2 regions of the Streptomyces sp. NBC_01433 genome follow, and region 2 is predicted to be linked to the other one. Evidence: riboswitches for the same ligand, from Rfam matches in the RefSeq annotation. Region 2 holds a riboswitch; the other holds the start of a gene.
The links. A riboswitch is a leader RNA that binds a small molecule or an ion and turns the genes downstream of it on or off. The one in region 2 is predicted to bind S-adenosylmethionine.

Region 1 (6,140 bases), 3.0 Mb from region 2:
ATCGTGGCCTTCTCGAAGATCTGTACCCACGTCGGCTGCCCGATCAGCCTGTACGAGCAGCAGACGCACCACGTGCTCTGCCCGTGCCACCAGTCCACTTTCGACCTCTCCGACGGCGCTCGCGTCATCTTCGGTCCGGCCGGTCACCCCCTTCCGCAGCTGCGGATCGGTGTGAACAGTGAGGGCAACCTCGAGGCGCGCGGCGACTTCGAAGAGCCCGTCGGTGCTGCCTTCTGGGAGCGCGGATGAGTACTTCGACAGACACACGGCGCAAGGCGCCCGCCGGCGAGCGGGTGGCCGACTGGGCGGACGGCCGGCTGGGCATCTACGGCCTGGCCAAGGCCAACATGCGCAAGATCTTCCCGGACCACTGGTCCTTCATGCTGGGTGAGGTCGCGCTCTACAGCTTCATCATCATCATCCTCACGGGTGTGTATCTGACGCTGTTCTTCCACCCGAGCATGAACGAGGTCGTGTACCACGGCTCGTACGAGCCGATGCAGGGCATCCGGATGTCCGAGGCGTACGCCTCGACACTGGACATCAGCTTCGACGTCCGCGGTGGTCTGCTCATGCGGCAGATCCACCACTGGGCCGCGCTGATCTTCCTCGCCGCCATGTTCGTGCACATGATGCGCGTGTTCTTCACGGGTGCGTTCCGCAAGCCGCGTGAGATCAACTGGCTGTTCGGCTTCCTGCTGTTCGTGCTGGGCATGTTCACCGGCTTCACCGGCTACTCCCTCCCGGACGACCTGCTCTCCGGTACGGGTGTCCGCTTCACCCAGGGCGCGATCCTGTCCGTGCCGATCGTGGGCACGTACATCTCGATGTTCCTGTTCGGCGGAGAGTTCCCCGGCGGCGACTTCGTCGCCCGGTTCTACTCGATCCACATCCTGCTGCTGCCGGGCATCATGCTCGGTCTGCTGGTCGGCCACCTGATCCTGGTCTTCTACCACAAGCACACGCAGTTCGCGGGTCCCGGCCGGACCAACAAGAACGTCGTCGGCATGCCCCTGCTGCCGGTGTACATGGCGAAGGCCGGAGGGTTCTTCTTCCTGGTCTTCGGCATCATCGCCCTCATCGCGGGCATCGCCTCGATCAACCCGATCTGGGCCATCGGCCCGTACCGGATCGATCAGGTCTCCACCGGCGCCCAGCCCGACTGGTACATGGGCATGGCCGAGGGTCTGGTCCGAGTGATGCCGGGCTGGGAGGTCAACCTCTGGGGTCACACGCTGGTCCTGGGCGTGTTCATCCCCCTGGTGGCCCTGGGTGTCGTCCTCACCGCCATCGCGGTCTGGCCGTTCATCGAGTCCTGGATCACCGGCGACAAGCGCGAGCACCACATCCTGGACCGCCCGCGCAACGCCCCGACCCGTACCGCCTTCGGTGTCGCCTGGATCACGACGTACTTCATCGGTCTGGTCGGCGGTGGAAACGACCTGTGGGCCACGCACTTCCACCTGTCGCTGAACGCCATCTCGTGGTTCGTCCGGATCTTCCTCTTCGCCGGACCGGTCATCGCGTTCATCGTCACCAAGCGGATCTGCCTCGGCCTCCAGCGCCGGGACAGGGAGAAGGTGCTGCACGGGCGCGAGTCCGGCATCATCAAGCGCCTGCCGCACGGTGAGTTCGTCGAGATCCACGAGCCGCTCAGCCAGGGCCAGCTGCACACGCTCACCGCGCACGAGCAGTACAAGCCGGCCGAGATCGGCCCGCTGGTCGACGAGAACGGTGTCAAGCGCAAGGTCTCTCCCCTGGAGAAACTGCGCGTCAAGCTCAGCAAGGGCTTCTACGGCGAGGAAAGCCAGATCGCCAAGCCCACCGCCGAGGAGTACAAGGAGATCACCAGCGGCCACGGTCACCACTGATCGCCTGAACTGATCGCCACAGCAGGAGCCCCGTCCATTCGATGGACGGGGCTCTTCGCGGTCTCCGGCGCTGGATAGGGTGGAGCCATTCCCTTACCGGCTGTGGACCCCAGGAGCGGACCATGAACGTGGCGACCCCGAGCGGCGGCGGCAGCGTGGCGGACCGTTCCTGGCCCGGCGTGCTGAACCCCCTGCTGCGTGGTGAGGACCTCACCTCGGACGACACCGCGTGGGCCATGGACCGCATCATGAGCGGTGAGGCGACCGACGCGCAGATCGCCGGCTTCGCGGTCGCGCTGCGTGCCAAGGGCGAGACCGTGGACGAGGTCACCGGGCTCGTCCGGGCGATGTACGAGCACGCCAACACCATTCACGTACCGGGCCGCACGGTCGACATCGTCGGCACCGGCGGCGACCTCGCCAAGACGGTCAACATCTCCACCATGTCGGCGATCGTCATCGCGGGCACCGGCGCCAAGGTCGTCAAGCACGGCAACCGCGCCGCCTCGTCGGCGAGCGGCTCCTCCGACGTACTGGAGAAGCTGGGCGTCAACCTCGACCTCACCCCGCAGCGGGTCGTCGAGGTGGCCGAGGAGGCGGGCATCACCTTCTGCTTCGCCGTGAAGTTCCACCCCGCCCTGCGGTACGCGGCCAAGGCCCGCAAGGAACTGGGTGCGCAGACCACCTTCAACATCCTGGGCCCGCTCACCAACCCGGCCCGGGTACGCGCCCAGGCCGTCGGGGTCGCCGATGCCCGCATGGCACCCATCGTCGCGGGCGTGCTCGCCGACCGGGGCAATTCCGCGCTGGTCTTCCGCGGTGACGACGGTCTCGACGAGCTGACCACCACCGCCACCTCCCGCGTCTGGGTGGTCCGCGACGGGCAGGTGCGCGAGGAGGCGTTCGACCCGCGTCACGTCGGCCTGGAGCTGGTGCCCGTCGAGGCGCTGCGCGGCGCCGACGCCTCGTACAACGCCGATGTCGCCCGCCGGCTGCTGGACGGCGAGCGGGGGCCCGTGCGCGACGCCGTGCTGCTCAACTCGGCCGCCGCCCTGGTGGCGCTGGACCCGGGCGCGGGCACGCTGAACGAACGGATCGCGGCGAAGATCACCGAGGCCGCCGAGTCCATCGACTCGGGGGCGGCCAAGCGGGCCCTGGAGCGCTGGGTCGCGGCCAGCAACGCCTGAGGGCTGTCCCGAGGGGGCATTCGCTGTGAGCAAGGGCGCAGTCCGAATGACGGACTGCGCCCTTGCGCATGTGTGTACGTATGGCAAGATGCTGCGCAGGTCATGAGTGACAGCGACTACGGCCCCGGCCCGCTGTCCGGCAACCCTCCGTCCGTGGCGGGGTGCCCCGGGTGAAGACCAGGCCGTAGGCAGCGAGGTCTGCGGCAAGCGCGGGCCCCTCGGCATCGTTGAATGCCAACCCCCGGGGTCCTGGTCCCTAGGGAGCCTCTTGTGAGCAAGCGAATGCGGTAGGGCCTCCGGCCCTCCTCCGCGCACCCTCTTTCTTTTCCCGCGCTGCCGCGTGTCCGCCGGCGCGGGGAATTCGCCTGCCTTGTTACGGGAGTTCGCCATGTCTGTCTCCACCGCTGCCACCGACCAGTCCATTTGTGCACCGCTGCCGGTTCTGGGTAAGGACGTCACTGTTCCGCTGGTTACGGGCGGAGAAGTCACCTATGTCGCCCTCGACTACGCGGCGAGCGCCCCGGCGCTCCAGCGGGTGTGGGACGACGTCGCCGCGTACGCCCCGTACTACGGCAGTGTCCACCGGGGCGCCGGATACCTTTCGCAGCTCTCCACCGACCTGTTCGAGAACAGCCGCGCGGTCGTCGCGGAGTTCCTCGGCTGCCGTGCCGAGGACCAGGTGATCTTCACCCGCTCGACCACGGACTCGCTCAACCTGCTGGCCGCCGTGCTCCCCGCCGACTGCCAGGTGTTCGTGTACGAGACCGAGCACCACGCCTCCCTGCTGCCCTGGCGCGACGCCCGGGTCACCTACCTCAACGCGCCGCGCACCCCGGCCCAGGCCGTCGAGACCCTGGAGCGGGCGCTCGCCGACCGTGACCCCTACGGCCCGGCCCTGGTCTGTGTCACCGGCGCCTCCAACGTCACCGGTGAACTGTGGCCGGTGAGGGAACTGGCCGCCGCCGCCCACGCGCACGGCGCCCGGATCGTCCTGGACGCCGCCCAGCTCGCCCCGCACCACCCCGTCGACATCGCCGAGCTGGACGTCGACTGGGTCGCCTTCTCCGGGCACAAGCTCTACGCGCCGTTCGGCTCGGGCGTCCTCGCGGGCCGCGCGGACTGGCTCCAGGAAGCGGAGCCGTACCTGGCCGGCGGCGGCGCCTCCCGCAAGGTCGCCCGGCGCGCCGACGGCGGCGTGGACGTGGACTGGCACACCACCGCCGCCCGCCACGAGGCCGGTTCGCCCAACGTCATCGGCGTCTACTCCATCGCCTCCGCCTGCAAGGCGCTGACCGAGGCGGGCTTCGACAACCTGGTCGCCCGTGAGCAGCGGCTCGTCGCCGAGGTCCGCGCGGGTCTCGCCGAGGTCCCCGAGGTCAGGGTGCTCTCGCTGTTCGGCGACGACGCCCCGAGGGTCGGCGTGATCTCCTTCGTGGTGGAGGGCTGGAACAGCTCGCACTTCGCGGCCGCGCTCTCCGCGGAGTACGGCATCGGGGTCCGCGACGGCCTCTTCTGCGCGCACCCGCTGATCCGCACCCTGCTGGGCAGCGACCCGCAGGACCCGGGGGAGTGCGGCGCGCCGGAGGCGGAGCCGGGCGAGCGCTCGCTCAACGCGATCCGGGTCAGCTTCGGTGCCGGTACGCCGGACGAGCACGTCGAGCGTTTCGTACGGGCGGTCAAGGAGCTGGTCCGTGAGGGCGCCCAGTGGAAGTACCGCACCGAGGGCGGCCGCTGCGTCCCGGACCGCGGCGCGGCGCAGGTCTGAGGACCGGATACGGCTTCGGCCGGGTACGGGCAGCCGCCCGTACCCGGCCGAAGCCGTACCTGGCTACGCGTCGAGGCCGATGGCGAAGGCCGCTTCCAGGTCGTGCTGGGAGTACGTACGGAACGCCACGTGCGTGTCGGTGCCCTCGACGCCCGGGATCTTGCTGATCCGGCCGGGGATGACATCGGCGAGATCGTCGTGCTTGGCCACCCGGACCATGGCGATCAGGTCGTACGTACCGGTGACCGAGAAGACCTCGCTGACGCTGTCCAGCGCGGCGATGGCCTCGGCGATCTCCGGAATCCGGTCCACGCTGGTCTTGATGAGCACGATCGCGGTGATCACGGCTGGCTGTCTCCCTCGGTGGCCGTGGCTGGAGTCCTCACTCTAGCGTCACGCCGGTAGCGCCCCCAGGCGTAGAGGAACCCGGCGGCGAACCCCGTGACATGCGCCAGATACGCCACTCCGGGGCCGCTGCCCGCACTGTGGGCGGCCAGCCATTGCAGGACGAACCAGAAGATCAGCACGATCCAGGCGGGGAAGCGCAGCGGCAGGAAGAAGAGGAACGGGAAGAGGCTGGTGACCCGGGCCCTGGGGAAGAGGTAGAGGAACGCGCCGAGCACCGCGGAGATCGCTCCCGACGCGCCCACCAGGGTCTGCTCGGAATCGGCGTGCGCCGCGGCGTAGCAGAGCAGGGCCAGATATCCGCAGCCGAGATAGAAGAAGGTGAACTCGGTGTGGCCCATCCGTTCCTCGGTCATGGCGCCGAACACGTACAGAAAGAGCATGTTGCCCAGCAGGTGCAGCCAGCTGCCGTGCAGGAACAGGGCGGTGAGCGGGGTGAGCATCGCGTGCGCGGAGCCGTCCCACAGCTCGGCGGGGATCACCCCCCACCGTTCGAAGTACGCGGCCTGCGCGGCGAGCAGGGTGTCGGCGGTGCCGTAGGCCGGGTTGAAGCCGGACAGCGGGCTGATCAGGAAGACGGCGCAGCACAGCGCGATCAGCCCGTACGTGACCGGCGCCCCGCCCGCCGCGGCCGCGGCCCGGAACCTCCCGGCCCTGCCCCGCCAATCGACTTCCCGCCAATCGATCATGCACAGAGCATGACGCACCGGTGGAGAAGCGGACAGAGCGCCTCGCCGTGCCGATGGGTATACGCGAGGCCGTAGGGTTACGCCAGGACTTCCGCAGTTCGACGGCGCACCGCGAGATCCTTGACGTAGGACAGCACGGGACTCACCGGAATCCGGTGCGGTCCCGGTGGACGACGAACGACGAAAGAGGACGCAACGATGACGACGGTTCCCCAGCCGACCG
Region 2 (6,140 bases):
GACAGCACCAGGACGCAGCCGCGGTCGGAGACGACCGGGACCTCCTTGGCGACCAGGTTCATGCCGTCGCGGATCGGGTTGACCAGGGCCACGTCCGCCAGCCGGTACGCGGCCAGGGAGCGTGCGAAGTCGTCCTTGACGTGGAGGACGACGGGGGTCCAGCCGGGCGTGCCGTAGGCGGCGTTGATCTCGTCGGCCAGGGTCTGCACCGCCGCCGTGTACTCCCGGTACACCGCGAGGTCCTGCCGTGAGGGGTAGGCGAAGGCGACATGGACCACCCGTTCGCGCCACTCGGGGCGCGCGTCGAGCAGGGCGCGGTAGGCGTGCAGGCCGCGGACGATGTTCTTGGAGAGTTCCGTACGGTCCACCCGGACGATCGTCCGGCGGTCGCCGTCGCCGCCCACCTGCTCCCGCAGCGCTGCCATCCGCTCGTCCACGTCCGGCTCGTGCGCGCGGCGCCGCAGGAAGTCCGCGTCCGCGCCGAGCCCGTGCACCCCGATGCGGGTCCGCCCCGTGCCGCCCAGGATCTCCGTGCAGCAGCTGATGAAGGCGTCCGCCCAGCGCCGGGTCAGGAACGCCGCCCGGTCCGCGCCCAGGATGCCCCGCAGCAGCTGTTCACCGATGTCGTCGGGCAGCAGGCGGAAGTAGTCGACGGGCGCCCACGGGGTGTGCGAGAAGTGGCCGATGCGCAGGTCGGGGCGGAGTTCCCGGAGCAGGCCGGGGACCAGCGCGAGGTGGTAGTCCTGCACCAGGACGGCCGCACCCGGCCCCGCCTCCTCGGCGAGTGCCTCGGCGAAGGCCCGGTTGTACGTCTCGTACGAGGCCCACTGGCGCCGGAACTCCGCGTCGAAGACCGGCTCGACGGGCGTCTGGTAGAGCAGGTGGTGGACGAACCACAGGACGGAGTTCGCGATCCCGTTGTACGCGTCGGCGTGCACGTCGGCGTCGATGTCGAGCATCCGTACGCCCGGCTCACCGACCCCGCGCCGGACCGCCTCGCGGTCGCCGTCGCCCAGGGCCGCGCACACCCACAGCTTGTTGTCGACGGCGCTCAGGCCGGAGACGAGGCCGCCCCCGCCCCGTTTCGACGCGAGCGAGCCGTCCTCGCTCAGCGAGTACGACACCGGGCCGCGGTTGGACGCGACGAGAACCTGGGCAGCGTGCTCGGAGACCATGTAGCGGAACCTAGCCCGTTCGGGAAGCCGTCAAACGCGATTGGTTACGCCACACCGAACACGGCCGGTACCGGACCGTCCCCGCCGCACGCGGCCCAGTGGCTCATGCCGCCCGGTGCGCCTCATGCGGCCCGGTACCTCAAGCGCCCGCGCCGCCCGGCGCCTCACGCGGCCCGGCGATCGGTGTACTCCGCGATCTCCCGCATCGGCGGCCGCTCCTCGGTGTCCACCGCATGGGTGCGCGGTACGAAGCCGTTCTCGCCCCGCTCGAACTGGGTGAGCGCGGGCCGCACGAGATGTCCCCGGGAGAGCCGCAGCTGCGCGGTGCGGTAGATCGCCGCCGCCATCCGGCCCAGCGCCTGACCGTCCTGGTGGCGGTGCTTGCGCACGCCGACATCGACCTGCGCCAGCGCGTCCAGGCCCACGGTGTGCAGGGCGTCGACGAGCAGCCCCAGCTCCACTCCGTAACCGACGGGGAAGGGCAGCCGCTCCAGCAGGGAGCGCCGCACCGCGTATTCGCCGCCCAGCGGCTGGACGAACCCGGCCAGCTGCGGCCAGTGCAGATTGAGCAGGGGGCGCGCCACCAGTTCCGTGACCCGGCCGCCCTGACCTGCGGCTTCTCCCAGGGGGCGGTCGTACATCGCCTTGACGAACTGCACGGACGGGTCGGTGAGCAGCGGTCCGACGATGCCGGAGACGAAGTCGGCGGAGAAGTCCTTGAGGTCGGCGTCGATGAAGCAGACGATCTCGCCGCTCGTCACGAGGAGCGACCGCCACAGCACCTCGCCCTTGCCGGGCAGGGCCGGTATCCGCGGGAGTATCGCGTCCCGGTGCACCACCCGGGCGCCCGCGCGGCGGGCGGCGTCGGCGGTGGCGTCGGTGGAACCGGAGTCGATCACCACAAGTTCATCGACGAGCCGGACCTTCTCCATCAGCTCGCGCCGGATCGTCGTCACGATGGCGCCGACCGTCGCCTCCTCGTTCAGGGCGGGCAGGACGACGCTCACGCTCGCCCGGCGTGGATCCCTGGCTCGCGCGGCGACGAGCCGGTCCAGCGGGCGGTCGGCGGCTGACCAGGAACGCCTGGTCAGCCAGCGTTCCACCTCTTCCAGCACGGTCGATACTCCCTGTATGTGATTCATCTCGCGGTTCGGACGACTATCTCAACGGTCCGGTGCTTCGGTTACAGTCTTGAACAACGCGGATGGCCGTCGCATGTCGGGGTCCGTCCGCCAATAAATGCCTGGATCGAAGATCCAGTGCCACAGCGCTCATCCAGAGGGACTGAGGGAACGGCCCGTTGAAGTCCCGGCAACCCTCCCGCCGACCGCTGAGGTCACGGTGGGGAAGGTGCCAATTCCGTCTTGTGGCGAAATGCGTCGCAAGGAAGATGAGGAGAAAGGGACCTCCGCCATCATGGCTGTTCAGACTGTTGCCGCATCCACCGATTCTGCTGTTTCCGCTGTGGATCTCGGCCCCGCCGCGGCGCTTTCCTGCCGCGAGTGCGGCGAGCGTTTCGAGCTCGGCCCCCTCTTCGCCTGCGCGTCCTGTTTCGGGCCGCTCGAAGTGGCGTACGACCTGCCGAGCGGCACCCCGGACGAGCTGAAGAAGCGCATCGAGGCCGGACCGAACAACATCTGGCGTTACGCGCCGCTGCTGCCGGTCCCCGCCGATGTCGCGGACAAGCCCAACATCAACCCCGGCTTCACCAAGCTGGTCAAGGCCGACAACCTCGCCCGTGAACTGGGCGTCACCGGTGGCCTGTACGTCAAGGACGACTCCGGCAACCCGACGCACTCCTTCAAGGACCGCGTCGTGGCCATCGCCGTCGAGGCCGCCCGCGCCTTCGGCTTCACCACCCTGTCCTGCTCCTCCACCGGCAACCTCGCCGGTGCGGTGGGCGCCGCCGCCGCCCGTGCCGGCTTCCGTTCCTGCGTGTTCATCCCGCACGACCTGGAGCAGGGCAAGGTCGTCATGGCCGCGGTGTACGGCGGTGAGCTGATCGGCATCGAGGGCAACTACGACGACGTCAACCGCTTCTGCTCGGAGCTCATCGGCGACCCGCTCGGCGAGGGCTGGGGCTTCGTCAACGTCAACCTGCGGCCGTACTACGGCGAGGGCTCCAAGACGCTGGCGTACGAGATCTGCGAGCAGCTCGGCTGGCGGCTGCCCGACCAGATCGTCATCCCGATCGCGTCCGGCTCGCAGCTCACGAAGATCGACAAGGGTCTCCAGGAGCTGATCAAGCTCGGTCTGGTCGAGGACAAGCCGTACAAGATCTTCGGCGCACAGGCCGAGGGCTGCTCCCCGGTCTCCACCGCCTTCAAGGCCGGTCACGACGTGGTGCGGCCCCAGAAGCCGAACACGATCGCCAAGTCCCTGGCGATCGGCAACCCGGCCGACGGCCCGTACGTCCTGGACATCGCCCGCCGCACCGGCGGCGCCGTCGAGGACGTCAACGACGAGCAGGTCGTCGACGCGATCAAGCTGCTGGCCCGCACCGAGGGCATCTTCGCCGAGACGGCGGGCGGGGTGACGGTCGGCGTGACCAAGAAGCTGATCGAGGCCGGTCTGCTCGACCCGTCGCTGACCACCGTCGTCCTGAACACCGGTGACGGCCTCAAGACGCTCGACGCGGTGGCCGCGACCTCGCAGGCGACCGCGACCATCCGGCCGAGCCTGGACGCGTTCCGCGAAGCCGGCCTCGCCGCCCTCTGATCACCCCGAGACCGAAGGAAGGCACCCCACCATGAGCGTCAAGGTCCGCATCCCCACCATCCTCCGCACCTACACGGACGGCCAGGCCGAGGTCGCCGCGGAGGGGACGAACCTCTCCGAGGTCATCGAGTCCCTGGAGAAGAACCACCCGGGCATCGCCGCCCGCGTCCTGGACGACCAGGGCAAGCTGCGCCGCTTCGTCAACGTGTACGTCAACGATGACGACGTGCGCTTCGAGGGCGGCCTGAAGGCGGCCACTCCGGACGGCGCGGGCATTTCGATCATTCCGGCAGTCGCCGGAGGCTGCTGACTTCACAGCGTGACCCCATTGCCCCCTCCGCGAGAGAAGCGGAGGGGGCAATTCTGCATGGTTGAGCGGGGTAGAGTTGGGGAAGCCCCCTCCGCTGCCCGTGCCGCCCGCATATGAGAATGCGCCCGGCCACGATAAGAAGCAGCCAATGTGGTTGAGCACCTTGCGGCGTAAGTTCCCTTTGTCGGGCCCGACTTGCCCAGGATCCTCACGTATTCCTCATATTCGTGTGTTCGGCCATGCCCAGAATTCTCGTCCGATTGACCTGTTGCAGAGGGCAGTTGGGCAGATACATTCGGCCGCGGTCGACGCGCTACGGCGCACGCACCCTCTTCTTTTCGGAGGGTGAGTTCTGACCCGGGCCCGCGAAGTGCGGTCCTGTGCAAGGGCCAGTAATAGGGGAGTTAGGCATGGCTCAGGGCACCGTCAAGTGGTTCAACGCGGAGAAGGGGTACGGCTTCATCGCGGTCGACGGTGGTGCGGATGTTTTCGTCCACTACAGCGCGATCCAGATGGACGGGTACCGCACCCTCGAAGAGGGTCAGCGAGTTGAATTCGAGATCTCGCAGGGCCAGAAGGGGCCGCAGGCGGACATGGTCAAGCTCGCCGTCGGCTGAGCTCGGCGCGGTCGGCCAACGACACTACTCACGCACTGAGGGCCCGTACCCCCTGGGGTACGGGCCCTCAGTGCGTGCCGGTGCCCTCGGTGCGTGCCGGTGGTGTGCGGCACGACCTGCGACGCGACCGTCCCGCTGACGTCCCGCCGCTGTCCCGTGGCCGTCCGGCGGCGATCCCGTGACCGTCCTGCGGCAGTCCTGCGGCTGTCCACAAACCGTGACACCTGCTTGCACTCGCAGGGGTCGAGTGCTAATCATTGGCGTTAGCACTCTCCAGGTGAGAGTGACAGAAACTTGGACCGGGCCGGTGAGGCCCGCAGGCGCGGTGGGGCAAGGAACCACCGGGCACGCAGGCCGTCCGTCGCGGGCGCCACTCGGTCCGGAGAAATCCACCCCTGTCCGGGAGGACCACTTCACATGGCCAAGATCATCGCGTTCGACGAGGAGGCACGGCGCGGTCTCGAGCGCGGGATGAACCAGCTCGCCGACGCCGTCAAGGTCACCCTCGGCCCCAAGGGCCGTAACGTCGTCCTCGAGAAGAAGTGGGGCGCGCCCACGATCACCAACGATGGTGTTTCCATCGCCAAGGAGATCGAGCTCGAGGACCCGTACGAGAAGATCGGTGCGGAGCTGGTCAAGGAGGTCGCCAAGAAGACGGACGACGTCGCCGGCGACGGTACGACCACTGCCACCGTTCTTGCTCAGGCGCTCGTCCGTGAGGGCCTGCGCAACGTTGCCGCCGGTGCCAACCCGATGGCGCTCAAGCGGGGCATCGAGAAGGCCGTCGAGGCCGTCTCCGCCGCTCTGCTGGAGCAGGCCAAGGACGTGGAGACCAAGGAGCAGATCGCTTCGACGGCCTCCATCTCCGCCGCCGACACCGAGATCGGCGCCAAGATCGCCGAGGCGATGGACAAGGTCGGCAAGGAAGGCGTCATCACCGTCGAGGAGTCCCAGACCTTCGGTCTGGAGCTGGAGCTCACCGAGGGTATGCGCTTCGACAAGGGCTACATCTCGGCGTACTTCGCCACCGACATGGAGCGTATGGAGGCGTCGCTCGACGACCCGTACATCCTGATCGTCAACTCGAAGATCGCCAGCGTCAAGGACCTGATCCCGCTGCTGGAGAAGGTCATGCAGTCGGGCAAGCCGCTGCTGATCATCGCCGAGGACGTCGAGGGCGAGGCCCTGTCGACCCTGGTCGTCAACAAGATCAAGGGCACGTTCAAGTCCGTCGCCGTCAAGGCTCCGGGCTTCGGCGACCGCCGCAAGGCCATGCTCGCGGACATCGCCATCCTCACCGGTGGCACCGTGATCTCCGAG

Region 1: linked by a shared signal. The riboswitch ahead of OG413_RS21525 (aminotransferase class V-fold PLP-dependent enzyme) and the one ahead of thrC (threonine synthase) in region 2 are both predicted to bind S-adenosylmethionine.

Annotation. Positions count from the first base shown of each region.
Region 1 is NZ_JAPEPM010000001.1:4,780,623-4,786,762, forward strand. Features, by position in the region: gene OG413_RS21510 (ubiquinol-cytochrome c reductase iron-sulfur subunit) at 1-249, shown strand, start outside; gene OG413_RS21515 (ubiquinol-cytochrome c reductase cytochrome b subunit) at 246-1,871, shown strand; gene trpD (anthranilate phosphoribosyltransferase) at 1,994-3,058, shown strand; SAM riboswitch class IV at 3,157-3,274, shown strand; gene OG413_RS21525 (aminotransferase class V-fold PLP-dependent enzyme) at 3,447-4,823, shown strand; gene OG413_RS21530 (Lrp/AsnC family transcriptional regulator) at 4,887-5,168, opposite strand; gene OG413_RS21535 (rhomboid family intramembrane serine protease) at 5,165-5,917, opposite strand; gene OG413_RS21540 (hypothetical protein) at 6,116-6,140, shown strand, end outside.
Region 2 is NZ_JAPEPM010000001.1:1,792,276-1,798,415, reverse strand. Features, by position in the region: gene OG413_RS08040 (trehalose-6-phosphate synthase) at 1-1,175, opposite strand, end outside; gene OG413_RS08035 (glucosyl-3-phosphoglycerate synthase) at 1,340-2,290, opposite strand; SAM riboswitch class I at 2,444-2,572, shown strand; gene thrC (threonine synthase) at 2,592-3,893, shown strand; gene OG413_RS08025 (MoaD/ThiS family protein) at 3,925-4,203, shown strand; gene OG413_RS08020 (cold-shock protein) at 4,614-4,820, shown strand; gene groL (chaperonin GroEL) at 5,238-6,140, shown strand, end outside.